Regions from separate parts of the Streptomyces sp. PSU-S4-23 genome, predicted to be linked through region 2. Evidence: riboswitches for the same ligand, from Rfam matches in the RefSeq annotation. Region 2 holds a riboswitch; the other holds the start of a gene.
The links. Region 2 has a riboswitch for glycine ahead of gcvT (glycine cleavage system aminomethyltransferase GcvT). Riboswitches for the same ligand answer to the same signal wherever they lie in the genome.

Region 1: it holds a riboswitch for glycine, as region 2 does, so the genes downstream of both, gcvP (aminomethyl-transferring glycine dehydrogenase) here and gcvT (glycine cleavage system aminomethyltransferase GcvT) in region 2, are expected to answer to the same signal.

The regions. Positions count from the first base shown of each region.
Region 1 is NZ_JBVMUU010000002.1:1,042,305-1,057,428, forward strand. It holds gene ACZ79I_RS05600 (glutamate-cysteine ligase family protein) at 1-134, opposite strand, end outside; gene ACZ79I_RS05605 (hypothetical protein) at 665-1,249, shown strand; gene ACZ79I_RS05610 (DUF5999 family protein) at 1,645-1,851, shown strand; gene gcvP (aminomethyl-transferring glycine dehydrogenase) at 1,945-4,830, opposite strand; glycine riboswitch at 5,008-5,103, opposite strand; gene ACZ79I_RS05620 (PRC-barrel domain-containing protein) at 5,217-5,588, shown strand; gene ACZ79I_RS05625 (DNA polymerase IV) at 5,599-7,056, opposite strand; gene ACZ79I_RS05630 (MerR family transcriptional regulator) at 7,132-7,806, opposite strand; gene ACZ79I_RS05635 (bifunctional nuclease family protein) at 8,155-8,628, opposite strand; gene ftsR (transcriptional regulator FtsR) at 8,713-9,480, opposite strand; gene ACZ79I_RS05645 (FHA domain-containing protein) at 9,523-10,395, opposite strand; gene ACZ79I_RS05650 (DUF881 domain-containing protein) at 10,457-11,317, opposite strand; gene ACZ79I_RS05655 (small basic family protein) at 11,323-11,655, opposite strand; gene ACZ79I_RS05660 (DUF881 domain-containing protein) at 11,652-12,488, opposite strand; gene ACZ79I_RS05665 (sugar phosphate nucleotidyltransferase) at 12,656-15,124, opposite strand, start outside.
Region 2 is NZ_JBVMUU010000002.1:6,146,260-6,161,383, forward strand. It holds gene ACZ79I_RS28085 (AAA family ATPase) at 1-122, shown strand, start outside; gene ACZ79I_RS28090 (hypothetical protein) at 125-1,132, shown strand; gene ACZ79I_RS28095 (CHAT domain-containing protein) at 1,129-5,160, shown strand; gene ACZ79I_RS28100 (L-serine ammonia-lyase) at 5,237-6,604, opposite strand; gene glyA (serine hydroxymethyltransferase) at 6,779-8,038, opposite strand; gene gcvH (glycine cleavage system protein GcvH) at 8,054-8,431, opposite strand; gene gcvT (glycine cleavage system aminomethyltransferase GcvT) at 8,541-9,659, opposite strand; glycine riboswitch at 9,727-9,839, opposite strand; glycine riboswitch at 9,840-9,939, opposite strand; gene ACZ79I_RS28120 (AAA family ATPase) at 10,110-10,784, shown strand; gene ACZ79I_RS28125 (enhanced serine sensitivity protein SseB) at 10,852-11,643, shown strand; gene ACZ79I_RS28130 (enhanced serine sensitivity protein SseB C-terminal domain-containing protein) at 11,932-12,732, shown strand; gene ACZ79I_RS28135 (ABC transporter permease) at 13,053-14,060, shown strand; gene ACZ79I_RS28140 (ABC transporter substrate-binding protein) at 14,128-15,124, shown strand, end outside.

The DNA.
Region 1 (15,124 bases), 5.1 Mb from region 2:
ATGAGGTTCTTCGGGCGGTCGAACCGCTTCTCCTCCAGCAGGCGCTCCAGTCCCGCCAGACACCGCCTGAGCTTGCCGCGGTAGCGCTGGCGATCGGACAGGTCGAACGGCCCTGCCACGACCTTCTCTCCCATCGAAGTGTCCCTCCTTGGATGGGCAGGCCGACGATCCGGCCGCTGCTGTCCCGGGTCACGGTGGATGATGCCCCGGCAACGCGATCGATAACGTCCCCCCGGGAGGCCGTCACCCGCTACGCTGGGGGGCGGTGTGTCCGGGCACATTCACGCGGCATGCGGCCGTACGCAGTTTCAGGGCGCAACCATGTGAGGAAAATCGCCGACGAGAATCGGCCGACCGCTACGGACAAGTATTCCGAGGTCGCCGCCGGGGCGCTCGTGCAGCATCGGGACGAACCACACTTATCAGCGACCGGATCTCCACTTGTTCGTCATGCACGGGACGGCTAGCCGAAACACCGGGTGAACACGTTTCATATAAACTTCGCACACGGGGCAGAGAGTTGGCGATCGCGGTCCTGCGCCCTGTCGTCACAGCGCCTTCCATTCGCCCGGGCACAGTTCCCGCCCCTCTGACCCCTCAGAGCTGACAGCGCCGTCCGCCCGCCCCCGCGCACCCGTGCCTGTCGAATGAGAGGCGACCCACCATGCCGCTGCATGTCCCCCCGGCTCCCGCGCCCGCTCTCCGCTCCGTCCTCACGGCACTCGGTTCCCCCACCGCTGTCCATGAGGCCCGCACCCCGTCCCTGCGCGCCGCCCAGGGACCCACCACCCCGGAGATGCCGCTGCCCGTCCACGTGCTCGACCGGATCACCCCTGCGGGCGCGTCGGCCACCCGGCTCGCCGGGTGGCGCTTCCTCATCCGCGCCGGCAACCGCGCGGTGGCCGCCGCCGAGACCATGCTCACCCCCGACGGCTGGGCGTTCTCCCGCTTCTTCGAGGGCCCGTACATCGCCGCCACCGAGCGTGCCCTCAGTCAGGCGGAGGCCATGAAACAGCCGTACCAGCCCAGGCTCCTGTCCGTGCCCGAGCTGTACATGCTGACGCTGTGGCTGCACGGCGACTGCGCCGCCGACGGTGCGGCGGGCCACCCGGCGGCGACCGACCTCCTGGTGCCGCTCGCGCCCGCCCCGCCCGGCATCGCCGCGCACCGCCCGCACCGCGTCGCCGAACTCCTCCCGGTGCTCACCCTCCGGGTGACTCCGGCGCCGCTGCTCGGCTCGCCCGCGTAGGTCCCGCCGCCCGTCGTGCCCCGCCGCCGGAGACGGCCGCGGGGCACGCCGCATCCCGGCCGTCAAGCACGCGCCCGCCCGGTCGCTCGTTCGTGTTCCACCACGCTCGTACGAGGGACGATCCGCTGGTCGGCCCATATGGACTAGCCCCTTACGGCCACTGCGAACCACCCGAAAGGACACCAGAGTTGGAATGAACCGTCCTCCTGGGTGGTGCGTCATGAACCTGTGAGGAGCGGTGCTGCGAAATCCCTGCGGATTGACGCCCGTGGGGCAACACTGGGTTCCAGACCGACGTATCGCCAACGGGGGGCGGCATGAACGACGCGACGAGCCGCGGGACAGACACGACAGCCATCTCAGAATTCACAACAGAGCGAAAGATCCCCACCACCATGTGCCAGCACCAGCCACCGTGCCCGACCGCCGAATCCGCCGACCGGGAGTCCGCCCGCCTTGTGGCGCACCACCCGGAGCAGGGATGGAGCCTGCTGTGCAACGGCGTTCTGCTCTTCGAGGACACCGGTGAGCTTCTGCCCGACGGTCAGATCATCGCCCCGCACCGCCCGCTGGGCACCGACCAGGTGATGACGGCCGCCTGAGCCGCACACGCGGGGCACCGCTGCCCCGGCATACGAGGGGCCGGCCCGGAGACGAACGCTCCGGAACCGGCCCCGACGCATGCCAGGCGTCGATCACTCCTCGTAGGCGTCCAGCGGCGGGCAGGAGCAGACCAGGTTGCGGTCGCCGAACGCCTGGTCGATCCGGCGCACCGGCGGCCAGTACTTGTCGGCGGCCGCGGCGCCGGCCGGGAAGACGGCCTCCTCGCGGGCGTACGGGTGCTCCCACTTCCCGCCGAGGGCGGCGGCGGTGTGCGGGGCGTTCCGCAGCGGGTTGTCGTCGGCGGGCCACACGCCGGAACCGACCTTCTCGATCTCCGCTCGAATGGCGATCATCGCCTCGCAGAACCGGTCGAGCTCCGCGAGGTCCTCGGACTCGGTCGGCTCGATCATCAGTGTGCCGGCCACCGGGAACGACATCGTCGGCGCGTGGAAGCCGTAGTCGATCAGCCGCTTGGCGATGTCGTCGACGGTCACACCGGTCGCCTTGGTCAGCGGACGCAGGTCGATGATGCACTCGTGCGCGACCAGGCCGCCCGGGCCGGTGTAGAGGACCGGGTAGTGCGGCTCCAGGCGCTTGGCGACATAGTTGGCGGACAGCACGGCCACCTGCGTGGCGTGCTTGAGGCCCTCACCGCCCATGAGCCGGACGTACGCCCACGAGATCGGCAGGATGCCCGCGGAGCCCCACGGGGCCGCCGAGATCGGGCCGACGCCCGTCTCCGGGCCGGCCGCGGGCTGCAGGGGGTGGTTCGGCAGGTACGGCGCCAGGTGGGCGCGCACGCCGACCGGGCCGACGCCCGGGCCGCCGCCGCCGTGCGGGATGCAGAACGTCTTGTGCAGGTTGAGGTGCGAGACGTCCCCGCCGAAGTGGCCCGGCTTGGCGAGGCCGACCAGCGCGTTGAGGTTGGCGCCGTCGACGTACACCTGGCCGCCGGCCTCGTGCACGGCCGCGCAGATGTCGGCGACGTGCTCCTCGAACACACCGTGCGTGGAGGGGTACGTGATCATCAGAACGGCGAGCTCGTCGCGGTACCGCTCGATCTTGGCCCGCAGGTCCTCGACATCGATCTCACCGTCCTCCGCGGTCTTCACCACGACGACCTTCATCCCGGCCATCGCGGCGCTCGCGGCGTTGGTGCCGTGCGCCGAGGACGGGATGAGGCAGACGGTGCGCCGGTGGTCGCCGCGCGCACGGTGGTAGCCGCGGACGGCGAGCAGGCCGGCCAGCTCGCCCTGCGAGCCGGCATTCGGCTGCAGGGAGACCTTGTCGTAGCCGGTGACCTCGGCCAGGCGCTCCTCCAGCTCGCGGATGAGCGTGAGGTAGCCCTGCGCCTGCTCGGCGGGCGCGAAGGGGTGCAGCTGCCCGAACTCGGGCCAGCTGACCGGTTCCATCTCCGTGGTCGCGTTGAGCTTCATGGTGCAGGAGCCCAGCGGGATCATGCCGCGGTCGAGCGCGTAGTCGCGGTCTGCCAGCCGGCGCAGGTAGCGCAGCATCGCGGTCTCGGAGCGGTACTGGTGGAAGACCGGGTGGGTGAGGTAGTCGTCGGTGCGCAGCAGCGCCTGCGGGAGGGCGTCCCCGGTGCCCGCGTCCAGCGCCTCGACGTCCGCCTCGACATCGAAGGCGGTCCACACGGCGCCCAGCTGGGCCCGCGTGGTCGTCTCGTCGCAGGCGATCGAGACGTGGTCGGAGTCGACGAGGCGCAGGTTGATCCCGCTCTCCCGCGCGGCGGCGACGACCGCGTCGGCGCGGCCCGGCACCCGCACGGTGAGCGTGTCGAAGTAGGCGCCGTGGACGACCTCGGCCCCTCCCGCCGCCAGACCCGCGGCGAGGATCGCGGTGTAGCGGTGGGTGCGCCGCGCGATGGTGCGCAGGCCCTCGGGCCCGTGGTAGACGGCGTACATCCCGGCCATCACGGCGAGCAGCACCTGCGCGGTGCAGATGTTGCTGGTGGCCTTCTCGCGGCGGATGTGCTGTTCCCGGGTCTGCAGTGCCAGCCGGTACGCCTTGTGCCCGTCCGCGTCCACGGAGACGCCCACGAGCCGGCCCGGCAGGCTGCGCGCGAACCTCTCGTGCACCGCCATGTAGCCCGCGTGCGGCCCGCCGAAGCCCATGGGCACACCGAAGCGCTGCGTCGTCCCGACGGCGATGTCGGCGCCCAGCTCACCCGGCGGGGTCAGCAGCGTCAGCGCGAGCAGGTCGGCCGCCACGGTGACGAGGGCGCCGCGCTCGTGGGCCTGCGCGACGACGGGCCTGATGTCGCGGACGGCACCGGAGGCGCCCGGGTACTGGATCAGTACGCCGTTGATCTCCCGCTCGGCGACCTCGGCCGGAATGCCGTCGCTCAGGTCGGCGACCACGACCTCCACGCCGGTCGGCTCCGCGCGGGTCCGGATCACGGCGACGGTCTGCGGCAGCGCGTCCGCGTCGACCAGGAAGAGGCCGTTCTTGTTCCTGCCCATGCGCCGGGACAGCGCCATCGCCTCGGCGGCGGCCGTCCCCTCGTCGAGCAGGGAGGCACCGGCCGTCGGCAGGCCGGTGAGGTCGGCGACCATGGTCTGGAAGTTGAGCAGGGCCTCGAGCCGGCCCTGCGAGATCTCCGGCTGATACGGCGTGTACGCGGTGTACCACGCAGGGTTCTCCAGCACGTTCCGCAGGATCACCGGCGGCGTGAAGGTCCCGTAGTAGCCCAGACCGATCATGGAGTCGAGGACCTGGTTGCGGTCGGCGAGGGAGCGCAGCTCGGCCAGCACCTCGGCCTCGGTGCGCGCGCCCGGCAGCGCCAGGCCGTCGGCGTTCTTGATCACATCCGGGACGGCGGCGGCCGTGAGGTCGTCGAGCGAGCCGTAGCCGACCTGCGCGAGCATCTTGGCCCGCGCCTCCTGGTCGGGCCCGATGTGGCGCTGCTCGAAGGGCGTCCCCTGTTCGAGCTCGGCGAGCGGAATGCGGTGGGCGGTCATTGCGGAGGCCTCCTGGTCTGACGCGACCTGTGAAGGGCACCACGGCACGGGTGCCCCGACGGCCTCCCCCTCTGTCATCTCGACCTGAGAGCTTCACCGGTCCGCCGCAAGGCGCTCCGGCTTTCACCGTCGGTGAGAGCGGGAGCCGTCGGCACCCGCCCTGCTTTCCAGAGTGACCTCGTCCGTGCGGTACGTGGGCCTGAGAGATTCCGGGGAGGATTTGCTCCTTCGGCGCCTCCGGATCGCTCCGGAGGACTCTCCCGCACGGGTTCAGCAGCCGTTTGCCAGCGTACCAGCGGGGACATCGCGGGAACCTTCGAGTGGCCGTGTAGCGGAATGTGCTCTTTTGTAGTGCGTAGTCCGCATTGCGACCAATTGGAGGGACCGTGCAGACCGACATCGATCCGCGGAATCTGATCGGCCGCAAGGCGTTCGACCGCAACGGAGCCAAGATCGGCACGGTCGACGAGGTGTACCTCGACGACGCGACCGGTGTGCCGGAGTGGGCGGCCATACGAACGGGCCTGTTCGGCAGGGACGCGTTCGTCCCGCTGGAGCCCAGCGAACTGGTGGAGGGCACGCTGCGGGTCCCCTTCGACCGGGCCCTGATCAAGGACGCCCCGGACTTCGGCGTCGGACGCCACCTCTCCCCCGAGCAGGAGCTGCAGCTCTACCACCACTACGGCCTGGACGTGGCCGCGCCGCCCCCGCCGGCGGACCGCGACTTCGGGCGTCTCGCCGGATCGGAGGAGACGTGAGCCCTGCCCGTCACTGAGCCCGGGCCGCGTTCTGCGACCGGGCCCCGGCCGCGTTCTGCGCGGCACCCGGCTCGGCGCCCTCGGGTCTTCGCCGCGTCCCGGGCGGGTCCCCGGGCGGTCGCGGAACCAGGGGCAGGGGATCCGCCGGCTCCAGCGCGGGGTCGTCGGTGCGGAAGGTGCGCACACGTCCCGGCTCCGAGCCGGGGGTCTCGAACCGGACGGTCACCCGGCCCAGACCGCTGCCCTGCACCCAGCCGGGCCCGTACTCGGCGTGCCGGACGTCGAGTCCCGGGCGCCAGACGTGCTCGGACGGAGTCGCGGGCTGCTCCCCGGCCGCGGGCCCGTCCGCGCCCTCCGGCTCCAGGGGCTCCTCCGCCGCGGCCTCCCCCGCGGAGAGATGGGCCTGGGCGAACAGGTCCTCCTGCGTGTAGTCGGCCAGCCCGCTGACGCCCACGCCGAGGAGCCGTACGCCCCCCGTGGTGTCCACGGAGTCCAGCAGCCGCGCCGCGGCCTCCCGCACCACCGTGGGATCGTCCGTGGGCCCGCGCAGGGTCTCCGAACGGGTCAGGGTCGAGAAGTCGTACCGCCGCACCTTCAGCACGATGGTCCGCCCCGACAGCCCGGCCTCCCGCAGCCGCCGCACGCACCGGTCCGCGAGCCGCTGCACCTCCAGGCCGACCCGGATCCGGTCGTGGATGTCCACGTCGTACGTGTCCTCGACGGACACCGACTTGGTCTCCCGCTCGGCCACCACGGGCCGCTCGTCCCGTGCAAGCGCCATGGCGTACAGCGCGTGGCCGTGGGCCTTGCCCAGCAGCCGTACCAGCTCGTCCTCGCCCGCCTCGGCGATCTCGTCGACGGTGGTGATCCCGGCCCGTCGCAGATGGTCCCCGGTGGCGGGGCCGACGCCCGGCAGGGTCCGCACGGACAGGGGGCCCAGCAGCGCACGCTCGGTGCCCGGCCGTATCAGCACCAGTCCGTCCGGCTTGGCCCGCTCGGAGGCGATCTTCGCGAGCATCTTGGAGGCGGCGAGGCCCACCGAGCCCGTCAGCCCGGTGACGGCACGGATGTCTGCGCGCAGCTTCACCCCGGCCAGCCGTGCCGACTCCTCGTCCCAGGCCGCTCCCCCGGCCTCCAGGTCCACGAACGCCTCGTCCAGGCTGAGCGGCTCCACCAGCGGCGACAGGGCCCGCAGCATGCCCATGACCTGCTCGCTGACCTCGCGGTAGAGCCCGAAGCGCGGCACCAGATAGGCGGCGTGCGGCGCGAGGCGGCGCGCCTGGGCCATGGGCATCGCCGAGTGGACCCCGAAGGCCCGCGCCTCGTACGAGGCCGTGGCCACCACACCCCGCGGCCCGAGCCCGCCCACGACGACGGCCTTCCCGCGCAGGCTCGGCTTGGCCGCCTGCTCCGCCGAGGCGTAGAAGGCATCCATGTCGAGATGCAGGATCGTGGGCGCGGTTCTCACATCTCCGATGCTGCCCTACGCCACTGACAGCTGCTGCCCTACGCCACTGACAGCGCGGTATGCCGGCGGCGCGCCTCAGACGGCCCGGTTGCGGCGCCGTGCCAGCTCGTCCGCCGGATTGGGGCCGACGATGGTCTCACCGGTGTCGACGCGCTCTCCGTGCAGCTGCGACAGCGCGTTCTCGACGTCCCGCCACACGACGCCCACGGCGATGCCGAAGATGCCCTGTCCGCCCTGCAGCAGCGCGTGCACCTCGTCCGGCGAGGTGCACTCGTACACCGTCGCGCCGTCGCTCATCATCGTCATCCGCTCCAGGTCGCGGAAACCGCGCTCCCTGAGGTGCTGGACGGCGGCGCGGATGTTCTGCAGCGACACACCGGTGTCGAGGAAGCGTTTGACGATCTTGAGGACCACGACGTCCCGGAAGCTGTACAGCCGCTGCGTCCCCGATCCGTAGGCGGGGCGCACGCTCGGCTCGACGAGACCCGTCCGGGCCCAGTAGTCCAGTTGCCGATAGGTGATGCCCGCCGCGGCGCACGCCGTGGGACCGCGGTAGCCGATGTCCTCGGAAGCCGCCCCCGCACCGCCCGGCGCGGGCGCCGGCCGCTGGGCGGCGGAGCCCACGGGGCTGCCGGGGTGGACGTACCCCCCGCTGGAACGGAGCCGAGAGCTTGGGGAAGGATACGGACCGCTCTCTCCCGGACTGCGTCCGGGGGCACCCCCAGCCGTACCGCCGCCGCTGCTTCTCACGCCGACCTCCGTCCTTGACCTGCCTTCTCGACGGTAGGCAGTCACCAGGGGTGCGTCAACGATCGCCACACTCGGCACGCCGAGTGATAATCACCCTAGGAGTGGTTTCCCGTGCCCTCCCGTGGGGAAAGGCTAGCCGAATGCCCGAGCGAAGGATCGCCGGACATCGCACTGGCCTTCGGTCCGTGCCCCACCCCGTGGAGCGGCCCGCTCCGCGTGCCGCCGGGTGTTCTCCCGCGGCTTCCGCGCCCCGCCGGGCGCGGCCCGTGCGCGAAGAGTCCGGTGTACGCACACAGTCCCCGGCCGCCCCCGGTCAGCGCACCGCGTCGGCCGGGCCCGCGGGGCCGGTCACTGGCTGCTCGTACCGAAGTCCTCCGGTGAGATCTGGTCGAGAAACTCGCGGAACTTCTCGACCTCGTCCTCCTGCTCGTCCGGGATCGCGATACCGGCGTCGTCGAGCACCCCGTCGCTGCCGTAGATCGGCGTTCCGGTGCGCAGCGCCAGCGCTATGGCGTCGGACGGCCGGGCGCTCACCTCGACACCACTGGCGAAGACCAGCTCCGCGTAGAAGACGCCTTCACGCAGATCCGTGATGCGCACTTCCGTGAGCTCCTGGCCGACGGCCTCCAGCACATCCTTGAACAGGTCGTGGGTCAGCGGTCTCGCGGGCGCCATGCCCTGCTGGGCGAAGGCGATCGCAGTCGCCTCCCCGGGGCCGATCCAGATGGGGAGGTAACGGTCGCCTCCCACTTCACGCAGGAGCACGATCGGTTGGTTGGAGGGCATCTCGACCCGGACACCTACGACATCGAGCTCGTTCACACAGCAACCCTAGGCCGTGCCCGGGACGTTTGGGTAGTCGGGCACAGATCGGGCCGCCGATCCGCCGACGGCGAACGTCAGGGCTCAGGGCAGGCGCACGCCCAGGGCGGACTGCACCAGTGCTGCATGCAGCTTCACCGCGAGCCCGGCCAGTTCCTTCGCGCGTGCCTCGGCGTGCGCCCTGGTCTGCGGATTGCGATGGCGCCGCAACGGGGCCACCACCTGGTCCACCAGGCCCGCCTCGCGCTCCGCGGCGGCCTTCATCATCCGCAGATGGCGCGGCTCGATCCCGTGCCGGCCCAGTTCCGCCACCAGAGTGGCCACCGTGGCCGCCTCCGCCTCGTACGTCCCGTCCGGCAGCGGTGCGACGAGCCCGTACGACTCCCACTCCGCGAGCTGCTCCGCGCAGATCCCGGCGGCTGCCAGCAGCTCCTCCCGGCCGATCCGCGCGCCTGTCGCGGTGTCGGCATCGCCCAGCAGGTCTCCGAGCAGGTCTCCGAGCAGCTCTCCGTCACCCGCGTCGCGCTGCCGGCCCAGGGACGGCAGCCGCACCTCCTCGCCGCGCTCCAGGGCGTCCAGGTGCTCGCGGATGACCTTCAGCGGCAGATAGTGGTCCCGCTGCATCCTCAGCACCCGGCCGAGCCGCTCGACGTCCCGCTCGCTGAACTTGCGGTACCCCGACGGGGTCCGCTGCGGCTCGATGAGCCCCTCCGACTCCAGGAAGCGGATCTTGGAGACGGTGACTTCGGGGAACTCCTCGCGCAGCACGTTCAGCACCGTGCCGATGCTCATCAGGCCGCCGTCCGCGGCGGCGGTGCCGCTGTCGGCACCGCCGCTCGGTGTTTGAAGCATGGACCTTCCCTGGGGTCCCCCCGGACGGTGTCCGGGGGAGGGTCAGATGCCCCGCTGACTTGCGTAGAAGACCAGCCTGTACTTGCCGATCTGCACCTCGTCACCGTTGGAGAGCGCCACCTGGTCGATCCGCTCCCGGTTCACATACGTGCCGTTCAGGCTGCCGACGTCGGCCACCGTGAACGTGCCGTCCGGGCTGCGGCGGAACTCCACGTGCCGGCGGGAGACCGTCACGTCGTCCAGGAAGATGTCGCTCTGCGGATGACGGCCCGCCGTGGTGAGTTCGGCGTCCAGCAGGAAGCGGCTGCCCGAGTTGGGGCCTCGGCGCACCACCAGCAGCGCCGAGCCCAGCGGCAGCGCGTCGACGGCCGCCTGCGCCTCGGGAGACAGCGTCGGCATCGGCGTCTGGCCGGTGGCCTCCGCGTCGTACGCCTCCAGACCCGAGATGGAGATCGTGGAGGTCGTCTCCGACGCACGCTCCGGAACCGCTCCGGCCCGAAGCGGCGCACCGCAGTTGGAGCAGAAGCGGCTGTTCTCCGCATTGCGGTGACCGCACCTTGAACACACCAGGGCCGACATATCCCCGAAACCTATGCGGCCGGAAGCGGCGGGGTCAACCGACGACGCGCCCTGACCTCCGGACATGTCGCCACCCGGCCCGGCCACCTGGTCCCGGAACAGCGGGCGCTGGCCCTCGGCCTCTCCCGGCTGTGCGCGATGGCGGGCAGTCGCGTTGTCGCCGCCCTCTCGCGCGCTCTTGCCGAACAACTTCGCAAACAACTTCACGGGCGATTCCCCTTGACCGAAACAGACCCGCCCGTGGGGCAGGACGAACCCTGACTGCATACACCGGCCGACCCGGACATCTTCACAACGTCCGTATCCACCAGACAGTTTCCACCACGCACCACCCATTCGGTGCGCCGACCCCCCGCAACCTCATGCCCTTGCCGGACCGCCTCCATGCACCGGCGGTTCACTGGGGGGACGACCGAGCGTAGTCAGGCTGCTTCGCCGCTCGCAAGGCGTCCACGACGATCTTCGTGGAACGCTCCACGGTGACCGTGGCCTGCTCCTTCTCCAGAGTCTGCACCACACCTCCGGGGATGTTCAGCGCCGGCTCGAGGTCCTGCGGTTTGCCGATGACCTTGAAACGATAGGGCTGGCTGATCTTGTTCCCGTCGACGCTCACACTCTTGCCCGAATCCGACAGATATGTGTCGGCGACGACTCGCACGCCGTTCACCTGGATGGCCTCCGCGCCGGCCGCGCGCAGCTCCTGGATCGCGTCGAGCAGCATGTCCGCCCGGACCGCCCCCTTCGTGTCCTCGATCGTCATCGTGATCCCGGGCCCCTGCGCGGCCACGGTGCCCGCGAGGATGCCCAGTTGCCTCTCCTTCTCGGCGGTCTGCTTGCGGGCCTCCTCGGCCCGGTCCGAGCTGTTCTCCAGCTCGGACCGCTGATGTTCGAGACCCTGCTTCTCGTCCTGAAGACGCTGCGTACGGTCGTCGAGTTCATCGAGGATGCGCACAAGATCCTCCTGGCGCGCGCCGCGCAGGGCACTGCCGCCGTCGCTGTTGGAGGCGACCTGGACGGCCAGGCCGAAGCCGAGGCCGAAGAGCAGGAGGGCGACGATGAGTTGGGCTCGCGTGACGCGCGGCGGCCACAGGGCCTTCAGCAGGCGCCCGCGGCCGCTCAGCGCCGGCCCGGGCTCCTGCTCCCCGTCCGGCGTCCGTGCGGTCCCGGTCGCCGGTGCGGGGACCTCCTGCGGCAACTCCCTGCGCAGCCGGTGCTCGGGGGCCTGCGGCGGCTCGGGCTTGTGGTCCTCGTTGCTCATCGCCCTCACGCCCGGAACACGTGCCGGCGGATCGCCGCCGCGTTGGAGAAGATGCGGATGCCGAGGACGACCACCACGCCGGTGGACAGCTGCGCACCGACACCCAACTTGTCGCCGAGGAACACGATCAGCGCCGCGACCACCACGTTCGACAGGAACGACACCACGAAGACCTTGTCGTCGAAGATGCCGTCGAGCATGGCCCGCAGGCCCCCGAACACGGCGTCGAGCGCCGCGACGACGGCGATCGGGAGGTAAGGCTCGACGACCGCCGGAACCTCGGGCCTGACCAACAGGCCGACCACGACTCCGACGACGAGGCCCAGTACGGCGATCACGATGTGCCCTTCTCTGTGCTCGGTTGTGCTGTGCGTACGGTCACACTCGGCGCGGCGGGCAGCCGGACGTCGCTCTCGGCGGAGATGCGGGTCCGGATCCCGTAGTTCTCCTGAAGCGCATGCAGGTACAGCCCGTCGGCGCTGTTCTGGAACCTGGTGCTCAGCCGTCGCCCGTCCCCCACCGCGAGCACCGTGTACGGCGGCACCAGCGGCCTGTTGTCGACCAGTATCGCGTCACCCGCGGCCCTGATCGCCGACAGCGCGGTCAGCCGCTGCCCGTTGATCGCGATCGCCTCGGCGCCCGACTCCCACAGGCCGTTGACGACGCGCTGCATGTCGCGGTCGCGGACACGTCCGGTGTCGGAGAAGCCGGAGGTCTCGCGCGGGTTGCCGTCGCCCCCCGTGCTGGCCTCCTTGGCGTCGTTCACGACCAGTTTCACGCCCGGGCCGTGCACCGCGACGGCGCCGGACAGAAGCCCCACCAGATCCGCTCGGCCGCTGCCCCCGTCCTTCTTCAGGGCCTCGCGCTGCCGTGCGCTCACGTCGTCGCGCAGCTTGTCGACCGTGCCCTCGAGCTTGTCCGCGGCCGCGGTCTCCCGCTGGATCCGGTCGATGAGCTCCTGGCGTTCCCTGGCGACCGTCGGGGCCGCTATGCGCGCCTGCGCGGCGCCCACGGTCACCACGACCGCGGCGAGCACCAGACCGGCCGCGAGACCGAGCTTGGCCCGCACCGTTCTGGGCATGCCACCGGCGTCGTCGGCCGTCTTCCGGGCGGCGGCCTCGGCGTACCCGTCGTCCAGGCTGTGGTCCATGACGTTGGTGAGCAACGACATGGAGGCGTCCGGACGCGGGGGGCGCGAGGTTGTGCTCCGAACGGGGGGCGGCTGCGGCATGCCGCACATCGTCGCACGTCGCGTGCGCTACCTCCGAATGGCCCCACCGACGTGCCGGACAGGCCCCCTTGGGGGCACTTGTCCGGCACGCGCGCGTGGTGTGCGATTTATCGCCCGGCGCTGTCCACGACCGCCGACCACTCGTCGAGCAGGGCCTGCGCGGACGCGTCGTCGGGTCCTTCGGCCCACAGATGGGTGACGGCCTCGGCGGGGTCGGGCAGCACCAGCACCCACCGCCCGTCGGCCTCCACCACCCGCACGCCGTCGGTCGTGTCGACGGAGCGCTCCCCCGCCTCCTCCACGACCCGGCGCATCACCAGGCCCTTGACGGCCCAGGGGGTCGCGAGATCGCGCTTGAGGACGTGCGCACGCGGGATCCGCGCATCGATCTGGCTGAGGGTGAGCTGCGTCCGCGCCACCAGCCCGATGAGCCGTACGAAGGCGGCCGTGCCGTCGAAGACGCTGCTGAACTCGGGCACGATGAACCCGCCGCGCCCGTCACCGCCGAAGATGGTCGACTCCTCCCGGCCCACCCGCGTGAGGTCGTCGGGTGACGTGGTCGTCCATTCGACCTGCGTCCCGTGGTACGCGGCCACCTGCTCGGCGATCCTCGTGGTGGTCACCGGCAGCGCCACCCGGCCGCTGCGCCGCTCGGCGGCGACCAGGTCCAGCATCACCAGCAGTGCCCGGTCGTCCTCGACGATCCGCCCCTTCTCGTCGACGAGGGACAGCCGCTCGCCGACGGGGTCGAACCGCACCCCGAACGCCGCCCTCGACGACGCCACGATCTCCCCGAGCCGCACCAGTCCGGACCGCCGGGTGTCGGCGGACTCCGTCGGCCGGGACTCGTCGAGACCGGGATTGATCGTCAGCGAGTCCACGCCAAGCTTGCCCAGCAGGCTCGGCAAAACCAGCCCCGCACTGCCGTTCGAGGCGTCCACCACGACCTTGAGGCCCGACTCGGCTATCCCGGTGGTGTCGACGCTCCGCAGCAGCGACCCGGTGTACGAGTCGAAGACGCTGGACGGGAAGTACAGGTCCCCGATCTCACCGGGGAACGCCCGCCGGTACTCCTGCCGCGCGAACACCCGGTCCAGCTTGCGCTGGCCGGCCTGCGACAGATCGGCGCCCTGCCCGTCGAAGAACATGATGTCGACGGAGTCCGGCACGCCGGGCGACGTCCGGATCATGATTCCGCCGGCACTGCCCCGCGCCGTCTGCTGCCGGGCCACCGGCAGCGGGACGTTCTCCAGGTCGCGTACGTCGATGGCACTCGCCTGGAGGGCCGAGATGACCGCACGTTTGAGGGCGCGTGCCCCTCGGGAGTGGTCGCGGGCGGTGGTGACCGTGGACCCCTTCTTGAGGGTGGTGGCATACGCGCCGGCCAGCCGGACAGCCAGTTCGGGCGTGATCTCCACGTTCAGGATCCCGGACACACCACGTGCGCCGAAGAGGTGCGCCTGCCCCCGGGACTCCCAGATCACCGAGGTGTTGACGAAGGCGCCGGCCTCGATGGTCTTGAACGGGTAGACCCGTACGTTCCCCTGAACGATCGATTCCTCGCCGATGAGGCACTCGTCGCCTATGACGGCGCCGTCCTCGATCCTGGCCGCGCGCATGATGTCGGTGTTCTTGCCGACCACACACCCGCGCAGATTGCTGTGCTGGCCGACGTACACGTTGTCGTGGACGACGGCCTTGTGCAGAAAGGCCCCGCTCTTCACCACGACGTTCGAGCCGACGACGGTGTGCTCCCGGATCTCCGCACCGGCCTCCACCTTGGCGTAGTCGCCGATGTAGAGCGGCCCGCGCAGCACCGCGTCGGGGTGCACCTCCGCGCCCTCCGCGACCCATACGCCCGGAGAGATCTCGAAGCCGTCGATGTCGACGTCGACCTTGCCCTCCAGAACGTCGGCCTGCGCCTTCACATAGCTCTCGTGCGTGCCGACGTCCTCCCAGTAGCCCTCGGCGACATAGCCGTAAATCGGCTTGCCCTCCTTCATCAGCTGTGGGAAGACGTCGCCGGACCAGTCGACGGGCACATCGGGCTCGACGTAATTGAAAACCTCGGGCTCCATGACGTAGATGCCCGTGTTCACGGTGTCGGAGAAGACCTGACCCCAGGTCGGCTTCTCCAGGAAGCGCTCGACCTTGCCCTCGTCGTCGACGATGGTGATGCCGAATTCCAGCGGGTTCGGCACACGCGTCAGACAGACGGTGACCAGGGCGCCCTTTTCCTTGTGGAAATTGACCAGATCGGTGAGGTCGAAGTCGGTCAGGGCGTCACCGGAGATGACGAGGAACGCGTCGTCCTTCAGTGCTTCCTCGGCGTTCTTGACGCTCCCGGCGGTACCGAGTGGCTTCTCCTCGTTGGCATAGGTGAGCTCCATCCCGAGCTCTTCACCGTCACCGAAGTAGTTCTTGACCAGCGAGGCCAGGAACTGGACGGTGACGACGGTCTCGTTGAGCCCATGCCGTTTCAGCAGCCGCAGCACGTGCTCCATGATCGGGCGGTTCGCCACAGGCAGGAGCGGCTTGGGCATGCTTGAGGTCATGGGGCGAAGGCGCGTGCCTTC
Region 2 (15,124 bases):
GCACGGCCGAGTACCTGGACGCGCTGCGAGCCTGCCGCACCATGAACCTCCACCCGGGTGACCCTCACTGGCAACTCGTCCGGAACCTGACCCTGCTCAAGCCGCAGCACCGAGAAGGCTGACCGTGCGCTCGCGGATCTGGATCGGCGACGTCGTCCGTGCCCTCGCCGTGGCCCGGGACGAGAGGGAGCAGGCAAAAGTCCTGCACCTGCTCGGCTACGAGGGATCCGTCGCACCGCCGTCCGACACCCCGCGGACCGCAGGCGCCTCGATGTCCCCGTCAGGGGCTCATTCCAAGGCCCCGCACGCCCAAGCGGCCCCCCGGCACGCAGCCGAGCCGCCGCCACCGGCTCCCGACGCGGATCCGCCCAAGCCGCACGCCGACGAGGCGCATCGGCCGGAACCGAATGCCGCAGTGGACGGACTGCCCCTGCTGCAACCGATACGCACCGAACCGGCCGACGCGCCCGCGCAACCGGGCGAACCCCTCGCCGGTCCGGCTCCCGGGCGGGTGTCGCTGCCGCACCTGACTCTCCTGGAACCCCGGTGGACCGCCTCCATCCTGAGGGCGGCCCTCTCCCGCCAGGTCGACGAGGGCCCCGTCGACATCCCGGCACTGATCGATACGCTGGCGCACGGCCGCCCCGTCACCCGGCTGCCGCGCCGCCCCGTGCCGACCCTGCGCTTCGGCGTGCAGGTCCTGGTCGACCGGAGCATCGGCATGCAGCCGTTCCGGCGTGACCAGGACGACCTCGTCGCCCGGATCCGCGCGGTCGTCGGCGCCGGCCTTGTCGACGTCGGCTACTTCTCCGGCGTTCCGCAACGAGGAACGGGACCCGGCGCACGCTGGACGCGCACCCCGTACGAGCCCCCGGCCCGCGACACCCGCGTCCTGCTCCTGTCCGACCTCGGCCTGGGGGGCCCGGCACACGACCGCACCGGCGGCACACGCCGGGACTGGGAGGAGTTCGTCACCTGCGTCACGCGAGCCGGCTGCCCCGTCGTGGCGCTGTCCCCGTATCCGCCGGAACGCCGGCCCACCTGGATGTCGCGGCTCCTGCCCGTGGTGACGTGGGACCGCGTCACCACCGCGGGCCGGACCGGTGTGACCGTGAGACGGAGGACGCCATGAGCGAACCGCTCCGGAAGCTGCCGCCCCCGCCGCCGCCGGGCGCTCTCGAACTCGCCATGGCCCTGAGCTTCGCCACCCGCATCGAACCCGAGCTGATCCGGGCGGTGCGACTTCGCATCCTGCCGCATCTCGACGCCGGTGCCGAGGCCGACCTGTGGTTCTGCGCCTGGGTGGGCGCCCGTACTCCCGAGGCGATCGCCCTGCTGCCGGAATGCCTGCCGTACCTGCGGGCGGGCCTGGTGCGGAACCTGCGGGACAATCCCCGCCTGGGGCGCGTCACGGAGGTGGTCTCCGCGTTCCACCGCGATCTGTCTCCCGCGCTGTTCCTCGAGGAACAGATCACCTGGTTCGGCATCAACGGCGACACCGACGCCGCCTCACGCCACCTCGGCCGGGCCCTGCACGCGCTCGTACGGGAGAACCGCACGGGCCTGGCCGGCTGGTTCGCGGAGTCGTGGCAGCGGCTGCCCGCGGAGACCCGCTCGACCGCGGCCGCGTGGAGCCTGGCCAACGCGGCCCGTGCTCATGCCCCGTCCCTCGACCCCGGCACCGTGCCGGATCTGGCTCTCGACGCGGTCGCATCGATCGTGCCGGCCGTCGCACAGACGCGGCTCGGGGTGCTCCGCGAGGCGGACGGCGGTCTGCTGCTCGGAGACGTCGAGGGGCCCGGTGCCATGGCGATCCTCGTTCCCGACACGCATCCGCGCATCGTCGAGGTGGTTACCGACGCCGGGAGCCATGCCGTCCAGGTCGCGGGCGGGACCGTTGCCCGCATCGAGGCGGGTGGCGGCGCGGTCGAGCTGCGTACCGGCGCCGGGCACGTCTACGCGATCGAACGGCGCGTCCGGGACCCGGCTGCGGGCACGCCGCAGAGGGCACCCGAGCGGGAGGTGCTGCCCGAGCGGGGGGAGATCAGGGCGCAGGCGGCTCTCGGCATGGTGCAGGAGCTCCGGAACCTCATCCGCCGGTTCTGTGCCCAGGACGACTACGAGGCGCTGACCAGGGCGGTCCGGCTGTCCGAGAACGCCCTGCGCGACGGATACCCCCCGCGGCGCTTTCCCGAACTCGGCGTCCTGGCGGCCGAGGCGCAGTACCTGAGTGGTCTCCACCTCGGCAGGCCGCAGGCCCTCAACCGTGCCGTCCGGATCAGCAACGAGGTGCGGACGCTCGCCGACGCCGATGGCGGCGCGATCCTTCGGGCCGACACCACGTACGGGGCCGCGCACCGCGAACTCTTCGCGTACAGCGAGGACATCTCCGAACTGAACGAGGCCCTGAAGGCCCTCGAACGCCATGCGCGGCGGCACCTGACGCACACGGCGCGCCGTGCACGGCCGCCGGTGACCGACGGGGACACCGACCGCCTCGCCGCCGAACTGCTGCGTACCCATCTGGCGCTGCACGAGGCGGGTGCCCACGGCAACCATCTGCGGCGCGCCCTGGACGTCGCCGAGTGGGCGGACCGCGGCGCAGAGGTGGCCACGGCCGTGGCGTTGCCGCTGGCCCGCATCCATCTTGCGCGGTACGAGACGACGTGGACGGCGGCCGACCTCGAACGGGCCGAGATGTTGGCCTACTTCAGCCGCGAGCCCGAGCGGTGCGAGTCGGAGCGGGCAGAGGCACGAGCGGTTCTCGCCGCCGTGTCCCTGGCCCGGTTCCGCACGGACGGCGACCGCGTCGGACTCGACACGGCCGCGGAATGGCTGCAGACCGCGCTCCACATGGTGCCGTCGAAGGCACGGCTGCAGAGCGCCCGGTTGCAGGTCGACCTCGCCGAGGTACTGCGGCTGCGGTTCCGGCTGCTGAGCGAGCGTGCGGACCTGGACCGGGCACGGGAACTCGTCTTGAAGGCCGTGGACTTGCTGCCGAAGGCGTCCGTGTGGCGGCGCGCCGCCCTCAGCTGCCTGAACCGCTGCCTGGTCGCAGCCCATCACGAGTACGGGGAGCAGGCCGATCTCGATCGCGCCGTCGTGGCCGCCCGGGAGGCCACGCGCGGCCTCAGCGCCGGACCGGGGTCGGCGCAGTGGCACACGGCACGGGCCCGGCTCGCCGACTCGCTGCAACGGCAGTACAAGGCGACCGGTACCCAGGCGTTCCTCGACGAGGCCATCAGCGTCCTCGACCGCGCCCCGAAGGATTTCCGGCTCGTGTCACCCTCCGTTCGGGCGGATCATGCCATCGCCCTCGGCTCGGTCCTGCTGGAGCGGGCGGCGCTGTGGTCTTCGGAGGTGGATGCCGGCCGGGCGCTGGACGTGCTGGGCTCGGGATGGCGGGACGCGCTGGAGGCCGGGCTCCGCGCCGACGAGGTGCTGCTGGTGCGCGCAGCGGCCATCGCCGTGCGCGCCGAGGCGGGGTATCGCGTCCCGGGGTCGGAACTGCGCACCACGGCGGACCAGGTGGAAGAGGTCGCGCGAAGCCCGGAAGCCTCCCCTGTGCTGCGGCTGAGGGCCGCGCTGCTGTGGGGCAGGCTGGCCCTGCGGCTCGGAGCTCTCGGCGACTTCATCCGCAGTCACGAGGAGGCCACCCAAGGAATCCCGGCGCTCGTGCTGCTGTCCGGCGACGCCCATGGGGACGTCGTGCAGGAGTGGGCCGAACGCTGTGGGGAGGCCGCCGCCTGCGCGCTCGAGACGGGAGAACCCGAACGCGCGCTGGCGTTCCTCGAACAGCGCGGCTCGCTGCTCTCCGCCCGGACCGCGTTGTCCCGCGCCGAGGTGGACCGGCCGGCCGGGATGGCACCGAGCCTCGCGGCGGAGCTGCGGTGGCTGTGGGCGCTGCTCAACCTGGAGACCGGAGCGGCCGAACCGCCGGCGCTGCTCCACAGGCGCCGGGTGGCGGCCCAGGCGGACCGGTTGGTCGCGGCGATCCGGGCCACTCCTGGCTTCGAGCACCTCTTCACCTCGATGCCCGCTGGCGAGATGATCGCAGCCGCGGTGGAGGGTCCCCTCGTCGTTCTGAACGCGGCCGCCCGCCGCTGTGACGCACTGATCGTCACGCGCCAGGGGATCTCGTCGGTGCCGTTGCCCGACCTGGCCGACGTCACCGAACAGGCGGAGCGCTACCGCGGCCTGGCGCTCGACCGCAGCCGGGCGCCGCGGGCCGCCGAAGCGTCGAGTCTGCTCGAACGGCTGTGGTTCACGGTGGTGCGACCGGTGCTGACAGCCGCGGGACTGACAACCGCGTACCGACCCGCCCGGCCCCTGAGGGCCCCTGACCACCGCCGGCCACCGGAGAGCGCGGAGGACACCGAACCGCTCCACCGGTCGGCGCAGCCGCCCGAGGCGGTTCTATCCAGGATCTGGTGGTGCCCCACCGGCCCGTTCGCCTTGCTGCCCCTGCATGCGGCGGGTCCGGGCAACGCGGCCATGGACTACGCGGTGCACTCCTACACGCCGGGCATCCGGGCACTCGTGGAGGCCCGGTCGTGGGACGTGCGGCAGAGGTACACGTCCGTCGGCACCACCGGGCCGTTGCTCGTCGTGATCGAACCCGGGACGTCCTACGGGTCCGGGGAACTGGACCAGATCCGCCGTACCGTCCCCGGCGTCACGCTCCTCAGCGGCGGCGACGCCACGGCCGCGAGGGTCAGGGCGGAACTCGCCGTCCATCCGCTCGTCCACTACATCGGGCCCGGCGACCTCGCCGACGGTGCGCCCCGACCGGATGCCGGCGACGGGGCGTTCGGCCGGAGCCCCCTTCCCGAGGGCCTGGTCGAGGATGGGGCCCTGGCCTATCTGTCGGCCGACAACACGGCCGGTCCCGGCGCCGCGATCGCGGGCGGCGGCCCCTCACTCGCCGCGTGCTTTCACGCCGCGGGCTATCGCCATGTGATCGCCGTGCTGGGCAGGATCGAAGACGACACCGCCACCCGCATCGCGGGCCATGTGTACGAAGCGCTCTCGGACTCCGGCGGGGGACTGCATCCGGACCTCGCGGCGCGGGCGCTGCACTACGCCCTGCGGCGCGCGGATGAGGCCGGCTCCGGCCGTGCGCTGCTCGCCCGCGCCGCCATGGTGCACATGGGGCCGTAGCCAGACCGGGCGTGCGGGGGACCGTCCGGATGGCTCGCGACCGCCGCCAGGGCCGTACCGTTCGGGCCCTCTGCACTCAGCACTCGATGATGTTCACCGCCAGCCCGCCCCGGGCCGTCTCCTTGTACTTCACGCTCATGTCCGCCCCGGTCTCCTTCATGGTCTTGATGACCTTGTCCAGCGAGACCTTGTGCGAGCCGTCGCCGCGCATCGCCATCCGTGCCGCCGTGACCGCCTTCACCGCGGCCATACCGTTGCGCTCGATGCACGGGATCTGGACCAGGCCGCCGACCGGGTCGCAGGTCAGGCCGAGGTTGTGCTCCATGCCGATCTCGGCCGCGTTCTCGACCTGCTCCGGCGTGCCGCCCAGCACCTCCGCCAGGGCGCCTGCCGCCATCGAGCAGGCCGAGCCCACCTCGCCCTGGCAGCCGACCTCGGCGCCGGAGATGGAGGCGTTCTCCTTGAAGAGCATGCCGATGGCGCCCGCGGCGAGCAGGAAGCGGACCACCCCGTCCTCGTCCGCGCCGGGCACGAAGTCGATGTAGTAGTGGAGGACGGCCGGGATGATGCCCGCGGCGCCGTTGGTGGGTGCGGTCACGACCCGTCCGCCGGCCGCGTTCTCCTCGTTGACCGCCATCGCGAAGAGCGTGATCCACTCCATCGCGCGGGCGGTGGGGTCGCCCTCGGCGCGCAGCTGCCGGGCGGTGACCGCGGCCCGGCGGCGCACCTTCAGGCCGCCCGGCAGGATGCCCTCGCGGGACATGCCGCGCGCCACGCACGCCCGCATCACCCGCCAGATCTCCAGCAGCCCGGTGCGGACCTCCTCCTCGGTGCGCCAGGCCCGCTCGTTCTCCAGCATCAGCGAGGAGATGGACAGGCCCGTGTCGCGGGCCAGCGTCAGCAGCTCGTCGCCGGTGCGGAAGGGGTACTTCAGGACCGTGTCGTCCAGCCTGATGCGGTCCGCGCCGACCGCGTCCTCGTCCACGACGAACCCGCCGCCCACCGAGTAGTACGTCTTCGACAGCAGTTCGGCCCCCGAGGCGCCGTACGCCCACAGGGTCATGCCGTTCGCGTGGTAGGGGAGGGCCTTGCGGCGGTGCAGGACCAGGTCGTCGTCGAAGGAGAAGGCGATCTCGTGCTCGCCGAGCAGCCGGATCCGGCCCGACTCCTTGATCGCCTCCACCCGGTCGTCGGCCGTCTCCACGTCCACCGTGCGCGGTGAGGCGCCCTCCAGGCCGAGCAGCACCGCCTTGGGCGTGCCGTGGCCGTGGCCGGTGGCGCCCAGGGAGCCGTACAGCTCCGCGCGCAGCGACACGACGGAGTCCAGCAGCCCCTCGTTGCGCAGCCGGCGGGCGAACATGCGCGCCGCCCGCATGGGGCCGACCGTGTGGGAGCTGGACGGGCCGATGCCGATCGAGAACAGGTCGAAGACCGAGATGGCCACGGAGGTCTCCTAGGGTCTCGACGGACGCCGTTGTCCGTCGTGGGAGCTGGGATCCGGGGGCGCGAGGCGCCCGGAGGGGGAGGGATGGACGAGTGGTTCATGAGGCGGGGCACCGCGCTCACCCACCAGTGTGCGCGGTGCCCCGGACGTATGTGCGACAGAAAGCGTGCGAAATTACTTCAGACCGGGGTACAGCGGATGCCTGTCGGTCAGGGCCTTCACCCGGGCCCTGAGCGCCTGCGCGTCGTAGGACGGCTTCAGCGCCTCCGTGATGACGTCCGCGACCTCGGTGAAGTCCTCGGCCGAGAAGCCGCGGGTGGCCAGGGCGGGCGTGCCGATCCGCAGGCCGGAGGTCACCATGGGCGGGCGCGGGTCGTTCGGGATCGCGTTCCGGTTGACCGTGATGCCGACCTCGTGGAGGCGGTCCTCGGCCTGGCGGCCGTCCAGCTCGGAGTTGCGCAGGTCGACCAGGACGAGGTGCACATCGGTGCCGCCGGACAGCACGTCGACACCCACGGCCCTGACGTCGTCCCGGACCAGGCGCCCGGCGAGGATCTTCGCCCCCTCCAGCGTCCGCCGCTGCCGCTCCCCGAACTCCTCCGAGGCCGCGACCTTGAACGCGACCGCCTTGGCGGCGATCACGTGCTCCAGGGGACCGCCCTGCTGACCCGGGAAGACCGCGGAGTTGATCTTCTTGGCCAGCTCGGACGTCGAGAGGATCACACCGCCGCGCGGACCGCCCAGCGTCTTGTGGGTCGTCGTGGTGACGACATGGGCGTGCGGCACCGGGTTCGGGTGCAGGCCCGCCGCCACCAGGCCGGCGAAGTGCGCCATGTCGACCATGAGGTAGGCGCCGACCTCGTCCGCGATCCGGCGGAAGGCGGCGAAGTCCAGTTGGCGCGGATAGGCGGACCAGCCCGCCACGATCAGCTTCGGCCGGGACTCCTTGGCCAGGCGCTCGACCTCGTCCATGTCGACGACGCCGTCGTCGCCGACGTGGTAGGCCACCACGTTGTAGAGCCTGCCGGAAAAGTTGATCTTCATTCCGTGGGTCAGGTGCCCGCCGTGCGCGAGGTTCAGACCCATGATCGTGTCACCGGGCTGCAGCAGCGCGAACATCGCCGCCGCGTTGGCCTGGGCGCCCGAGTGCGGCTGCACATTGGCGTGCTCCGCGCCGAAGAGCTCCTTGACCCGGTCGATGGCGATCTGCTCGACCACGTCGACGTGCTCGCAGCCGCCGTAGTAGCGGCGGCCGGGGTAGCCCTCGGCGTACTTGTTGGTCAGCACCGAGCCCTGTGCCTCCATGACCGCGACCGGGGCGAAGTTCTCCGAGGCGATCATCTCGAGGGTGGACTGCTGACGGTGCAGCTCGGCGTCGACCGCGGCGGCCACCTCGGGGTCGAGCTCATGCAGGGGCGTGTTGAGAACGGACATGTGTGCCACGGCTCCTCAGCCGGCGGTGTGGGCGTCGTACTCGTCGGCGGAGAGCAGGTCGGCCGGCTCCTCCGTGACACGCACCTTGAACAGCCAGCCGCCCTCGAACGGGGCCGAGTTCACCAGCGACGGGTCGTTGACGACGTCCTCGTTGATCTCGGTGACCTCGCCGGTGACCGGGGCGTAGAGGTCGCTCACGGACTTGGTGGACTCCAGTTCACCGCAGGTCTCGCCCGCGGTCACGGTGTCACCGACCTCCGGGAGCTGGACGTACACGACATCGCCGAGCGCGTTGGACGCGAACTCCGTGATGCCGACCGTCGCGACGCCGTCCTCGGCGGCCGACAGCCACTCGTGCTCCTTGCTGTAACGCAGCTGCTGGGGGTTGCTCATGGCCTGGATTCTCCTGTACGCGCGGGAGGGGTGGTGAGTGGGGGACTGCTGGAGGTGCTCGTGAGCAGGGCGGACGGGCGCGGTGGCACGTCCGGCCCGCGCCCAGTGTCTACTTGCGGCGCTTGTAGAACGGCAGCGCCACGACCTCGTACGGCTCGTGGCTGCCCCGGATGTCCACCGCGACCCCGGTGGTGCCGGGCGCGGAGTGCGCCGCGTCGACGTACGCCATGGCGATCGGCCGGCCCAGCGTGGGGGAGGGGGCACCGGAGGTGACCTCGCCGACCACCTCGCCACCGGCGACGACCGGGTACCCGGCCCGCGGGACCCGCCGGCCCTGCGCGACCAGGCCGACCAGCACGCGCGGCGGGTTCTGCGCGGCCCGCTCGGCGGCCTCGCGCAGCGCCGCGCGCCCCACGAAGTCGCCCTCCTTCTCGAACTTCACGACCCGGCCGAGCCCGGCGTCGAAAGGAGTCAGGGACGTGCTGAGCTCGTGCCCGTACAGGGGCATGCCCGCCTCCAGGCGCAGCGTGTCCCGGCAGGACAGCCCGCACGGGACGAGGCCGACGGGCGCGCCCGCCTCGGTCAGCGCCTGCCACAGCTTCTCGGCGTGCTCGGGGGCGACGAACAGTTCGAAGCCGTCCTCGCCGGTGTACCCGGTGCGCGCGATGAGCGCCGGGACGCCGGCGACCGTGCCGGGCAGGCCCGCGTAGTACTTGAGGCCGTCCAGGTCGGCATCGGACAGGGACTTCAGGATGCCGGGGGACTCGGGGCCCTGGACGGCGACGAGGGCGTAGGCGTCCCGGTCGTCGCGGACCCGGGCGTCGAAGCCGGAGGAGCGCTCCACCAGCGCGTCCAGCACCACCTGGGCGTTGGAGGCGTTGGCGACGACCATGTACTCCTGTTCCGCCAGCCGGTACACGATCAGGTCGTCGAGGATGCCGCCGTCCTCCCGGCAGATCATCGTGTAGCGGGCGCGGCCGACGCCGATGGAGGACATGCTGCCCACCAGGGCGTGGTCCAGGAACCGGTCCGCCCCGGGTCCGGTGACCGTGATCTCGCCCATGTGCGAGAGGTCGAAGAGACCCGCCTTCGTCCGGACGGCGACGTGCTCCTCGCGCTCGGAGCCGTACCGCAGGGGCATGTCCCAGCCGGCGAAGTCGGTCATCGTCGCGCCGAGCGAACGATGCAGGGCATCGAGCGCGGTACGGCGCGGGGGGCTGCTGCTCATCGGTTGTGCTCCCAGGGCGATGGAGTCCCCCGCGCGGCGGAGCCGGGCGTGGGGAGGACGGGGTCGTTCCTCCCCATCTGTCATCGGAACCTGAGAGGTTCGCCATGACTCCCGCGGCGGGTCGTCACGGCTTGCACCTTGGGTGGAGCCACTGGTCAGCGGCCCGCTTTTCAGATGTGCCTCGCCCGCGCGGTACGGGGCCTGAGAGATTCAAGGGAGGGACTTGCTCCTTCGGCGCCCGGGCACATGTCGGTACCCGGAACTCTCCCGCGCGGATTCAAGCGGCCGGTATGCAGTTGGCGCGCTCATCATCGCATGCCGCGCCCGCTCGTGGCAGGCCGCATCTGTAACCGGCTTGTGGCGCTACGGGCACGAAAACGCGAGACACCGTGCATTACCTTCTCTTTACGCTCGACGGGGACAGGTACGTCCCGGCCCCAAGGGAGGACGATCACGGTGAACAGGACCACGGCATACGCCACGACCTCGGGCGTCGCGGTGCACAAGCAGCCCGGAGCCACGGCCCTGGAGAACCGCGGCCCGCTGCCTGCGGCCGTGGTCCGCGATCTGCGCGACCGCACGGGCCGCAGCCCGCGCGGGCTCACCTTCGGCGCGGCCGACCTCGTCGTGGTCACCGGGCTGCCCGGCAGCGGCAAGTCCACGCTCATGCGGCGCGCCGTGCGGGGCACCCGCATCGACTCCCAGGACACCCGCGACCGCTGGGACACCCGCCTGGCCGGTGTCCTGCCCTACGCGGTCTACCGCCCCCTCGTCCGCCTCGCCCACTACGCGGGCCTGCGCCGCGCACTGCGCGCGGGCACGGCGGTGGTCGTGCACGACTGCGGTACGCAGGCGTGGGTGCGCGGCTGGCTGGCCCGGGAGGCCCGCCGCCGCGGCGGCACGCTGCACCTGCTCGTGCTCGACGTCGGCGCGGACACGGCCCTGGCGGGCCAGCGCAGCCGCGGCCGCGGTGTCTCGCGCTACGCGTTCCTCAGGCACCGCCGGGCGACGCGGCGGCTGCTGCGCTCCGTCGAGCGGGGCCGTCTGCCGCGGGGCTGCGGCTCGGCGGTCCTGCTCGACCGGGACGCGACCGACACCCTGCGCCGGATCGGTTTCGCCGGCTGACCGGCCCCGGGCGCGCAGGCGTTAGCCTTTCCAGCCACAGCAGTGGTTCTGAGCAGGCGGTAGGCAGATGGACTTCCCGGCGGATCTTCCCGCGGACTTCCCCGCACAGGCGCACCCCCATCCGCACGGCGGATGGCCGGGCAACGAGTTGGAGGAGGTGCTCTCCGCCTCGCTCGGCGTCCCCTCGGCCGCCGGCCGGATCCTCGAGGTCCTCGGCCGCAGCTTCCTCTGGGTGCCGCTGCCGGACGGCGGCGGCCCGCACAGCGGCCCCCTCGACCTGCCCACCCTGGACATCGAGGGCCAGGCGTACGTGCCGGTGTTCAGCTCGGAGGAGCAGTTCCGGCAGGCCGTCGGCCACCACATGTCGTACACGATCGCGCCCGCCGCCGAGTTCGCCCGCGGGCTGCCCCCGCAGGCCGGCATCGCGGTCAACCCGGGCGGCGTGGTCGGGGTGCCGCTGCCGCCGGACGCGGTGGCCGAGCTGTGCCGGGCCGGGCGCACCCCGCTCGACGGCCCGGCGAGCGGCGGCCGCGTCCGCCTGTTCGAACCCGACTGGCAGGACGACCCGGTGGACTTCCTCGCCGCCGCGTCGGCCGAGTTCGACGGGACCGGTGTGGTGGTCACCGCGCGCCGCTGCCTGGCCGTGATCGAGACGGCCGACCCGGTCATGTTCATCGGAGTCGAACTCGCCTCCACGGAGGCCGACCCGCACGCGCTTCCGCTGGAGGCACTCGGCCGGGCGCTCGGCAAGGTGCCGGTCAAGACGCCGGTGAACATGGTGTTCCTGGACATGGTCCAGGACCCGGTGGGCGACTGGCTGCGGGAGCGGGTGCGGCCGTTCTACCAGCGCGGTCACTGAACGGCCCGCCGGCGGTGGACGGCACGCGGCCGGCGGCGGGGGGGGCGGCGCGCCCCCAGGGCGGGGCGCGGCGCGGCCCACGGCGGCGCGTCGCGCGTCGCGTTGCTGTCGCAGGCGCGCCGTAACCTGGTTTCATGACCGGAGCGGGAGGCGCTCCCGGCCGGGGGCCGGGTCGGCTCCCGGACAGTGGAGAATGGCCCGGTCGGGGTGGTGCGGCTGACATCCGCGCGCAACGCGCGGGAGACATCCGTGGGGACTGTCGGGTTTGTCGTGAAGGGGCGGTAGAGGGTGAGCGCGTCGGGCACGGCCGCGGCCGGGCAGGTCGAGCACATGCTGCGCCAGGTGACGCCCGGGCGCTACGACGCCTACGAGGCGCTCCTTCACGTGCTGGCGACCCCGTCGTCCGGCCAGGTCTGGATGCTGCTGTGGCACGGCCAGGCCGGCTCGCCCGACGCCCAGTACGGGACCATGGAGGTGGGCGGCCACGGCTACGCCCCCTGTGTCACCTCCGCTCAGGAACTGTCGGCCAGCGGCTGGAACCGCTCGTACGAGGTGGTCGACGGCCTCGACGTGGCCCGCACCCTCTACCCGGACCACTACGGCCTCTGGCTGAACCCGCACGCGCCCGGCGGCGGCGTCGGCATCCCCTGGCTGGATCTGCGCCGCATCGCCACCGGCCTGGAGCGCCAGCCCGCGGGGCCCCTCAGACTGTCGGAACCGGCCATCGAGATCCCGCAGTTCTACGCCCTGCTCGCGCAGAACGCGCACCGGACGCCCGCCGTGCGCTCACTGCGCCGCGCCTGGGTGCAGCCCGCGCTGGGGGCGCCGTACCTGGCGATCGGCCTGGACGTGTACGACACCTCGCCGCCCGCCGTCGACTCGGTGCGCGCGATGATGCAGCAGTCCGTCGTCGCCGTTCCCGAGGGACTGCCGGTGTCGACCGTCGTGATGTCCGACGAGTACGACCCGGTCGCGATGTGGCTCCGCGCCCGCGCCCGCCCCTTCTACGACCGCGAGGCCCACGCGGCACCGGCCCAGGCCCCCGCGGTCGGCGGCTACGGCTATCCGCCCGTCCCTGGCGCATACTGACCCGGACGGTTCCCGGTCCTCGGACGTGTCCGGCGGTGGCAGCGTCTCTTCGCGCGTAGATGAGGGTGGATGGGGCGGATTTCGCCCTGTGTGTCCCTTTCGCTCTCGTCCGCCCCGCGTTACCCACTGTCCGGATAACGGAACCCTCCTGCTCGCATCACGTTTACGCATCCATTCACCGCCAAGTCTGGCAACAGATCGCAGAACCGTTGAAGACTCCCGCTCCAGGGGTGCTTCACCCCTTCGTACGACGGACTGAAGACGCCGCTACCGCGGCGAGTGCGGGCCGGCCACCGCCGGTTGAGAGGGGTCCCTGCCACATGACGGCACCATTGCACGAGCCGACCGCGGAAGCGGCCCCGAGCGCTGCCGAGGAGGCTGCGGTTGCCAGCGCCGGGGTGAAGGCCGTACAGGGGCGTTCCCTGGGCCGGATCGCCTGGGAGCGCCTCAAGCGGGACAAGCTCGCCCTCACGGGCGGCGTCGTCGTGCTCGTGCTCATCGCGCTCGCCCTGCTCGCCCCGGTGATCACACACCTGGTCGGCCAGGATCCGGACGCCTACCACGAGAACCTGATCGACCCGCTGTTCGGCACCCCGAGGGGCTCGCTGGGCGGCATCAGCGGCGATCACCTGCTGGGCGTCGAGCCGGTCAACGGCCGCGACATCTTCGCCCGCATCCTCTACGGCGCCCGTGTCTCGCTCCTGGTGGGCTTCCTGTCCGCCATGGTCGCCGTCGTCCTGGGCACCGTGCTGGGCATCCTGGCCGGCTTCTTCGGCGGCTGGGTCGACTCGCTCATCAGCCGCGTGATGGACGGCCTGCTGGCCTTCCCGCAGCTGCTGTTCACGATCGCCCTGGTCTCCGTCATGCCGAACAACATGCTGGGCCTGACCGGGTCCAGCGTGCGCGTGTTCGTGATGATCCTGGTCATCGGCTTCTTCGGCTGGCCCTACATCGGACGCGTGGTGCGCGGCCAGACGCTCTCGATGCGCGAGCGCGAGTACGTCGAGGCCGCCCGATCGCTGGGCGCGGGGCGGTTCTACATCCTGTTCAAGGAGCTGCTGCCCAACCTCGTCGCGCCGATCATCGTCTACACGACGATGATGATCCCCACCAACATCCTCACCGAGGCGGCACTCAGCTTCCTGGGCGTGGGCGTCAAGCCGCCCACCTCCTCCTGGGGGCAGATGCTTTCGAGCGCGATCGACTACTACGAGTCGGACCCCATGTACATGGTGGTCCCGGGTGTGGCGATCTTCATCACCGTTCTTGCCTTCAACCTCTTCGGCGACGGCGTGCGGGACGCGCTGGACCCGAAGGGCTCCCGCTGACTGCCGTACACCAAGCGTCCCGTGGCACTTGCACGGGGTCTCTCATCAATCCGGAGGATCCGAGATCGTGACTACCCAACGCACCTCAGGGCGGCGTAAGCAGGCGTTGGCCGCTGCTGCCGCGGTCGCCGCGCTGCTGACCACGGCGGCGTGCGGCGGCGGCAATGACAACGGCGGCGGGTCGAAGACCGGCGCGGCCGGCTTCGACGCCGCCAACAACAAGGTCGCCCAGGCCTCCGCGGCCAAGAAGGGTGGCACGCTGAAGTTCGGCGGCGCCCAGGACGCCGACTCGTGGGACACCACGCGCGGCTACTACGGCTTCATGTGGAACTTCGCCCGCTACTACAGCCGCCAGCTCGTCACGAACCAGACGCAGCCGGGCAAGGCCGGTGCCGAGCTGACCCCGGACCTCGCCACCGGGCTCGCCAAGGTCACCGACGGCGGCAAGACCTACACGTACACCCTGCGTGACGGCGTCACGTGGGAGGACGGCAAGCCGGTCACGTCCAAGGACATCAAGTACGGCATCGAGCGCGTGTGGGCGCAGGACGTGCTGTCCGGCGGCCCGGTGTACCTGAAGGACGTCCTCGACCCCAAGGGCGAGTACAAGGGCCCCTACAAGGACACCAGCAAGGACAAGCTGGGCCTGAAGGCCATCGACACGCCGGACGACAAGACCATCGTCTTCCACATCCCGCAGGCCAACTCGGACTTCGAGGAGATGCTGGCCCTGGTCTCGGCCTCCCCGGTCCGCCAGGACATGGACACCAAGTCCAAGTACGGTCTGCACCCCTTCTCCTCCGGTCCGTACAAGTTCCAGTCGTACAGCCCGGGCAAGAACCTGACGCTGGTCCGCAACACCCAGTGGAAGCAGTCCTCGGACCCGATCCGCAAGGCGTACCCGGACAAGATCACCGTCCAGTTCTTCTCGGACGCCAACCAGCTGGACCAGCGCCTGCTCAACGGCGACCTGGACCTGGACATCAACCAGACCGGCATGTCGCCGCAGGGCCGCACCACCGCCCTGAAGGAGCACAAGGGCAACCTGGACAACCCGGTCTCCG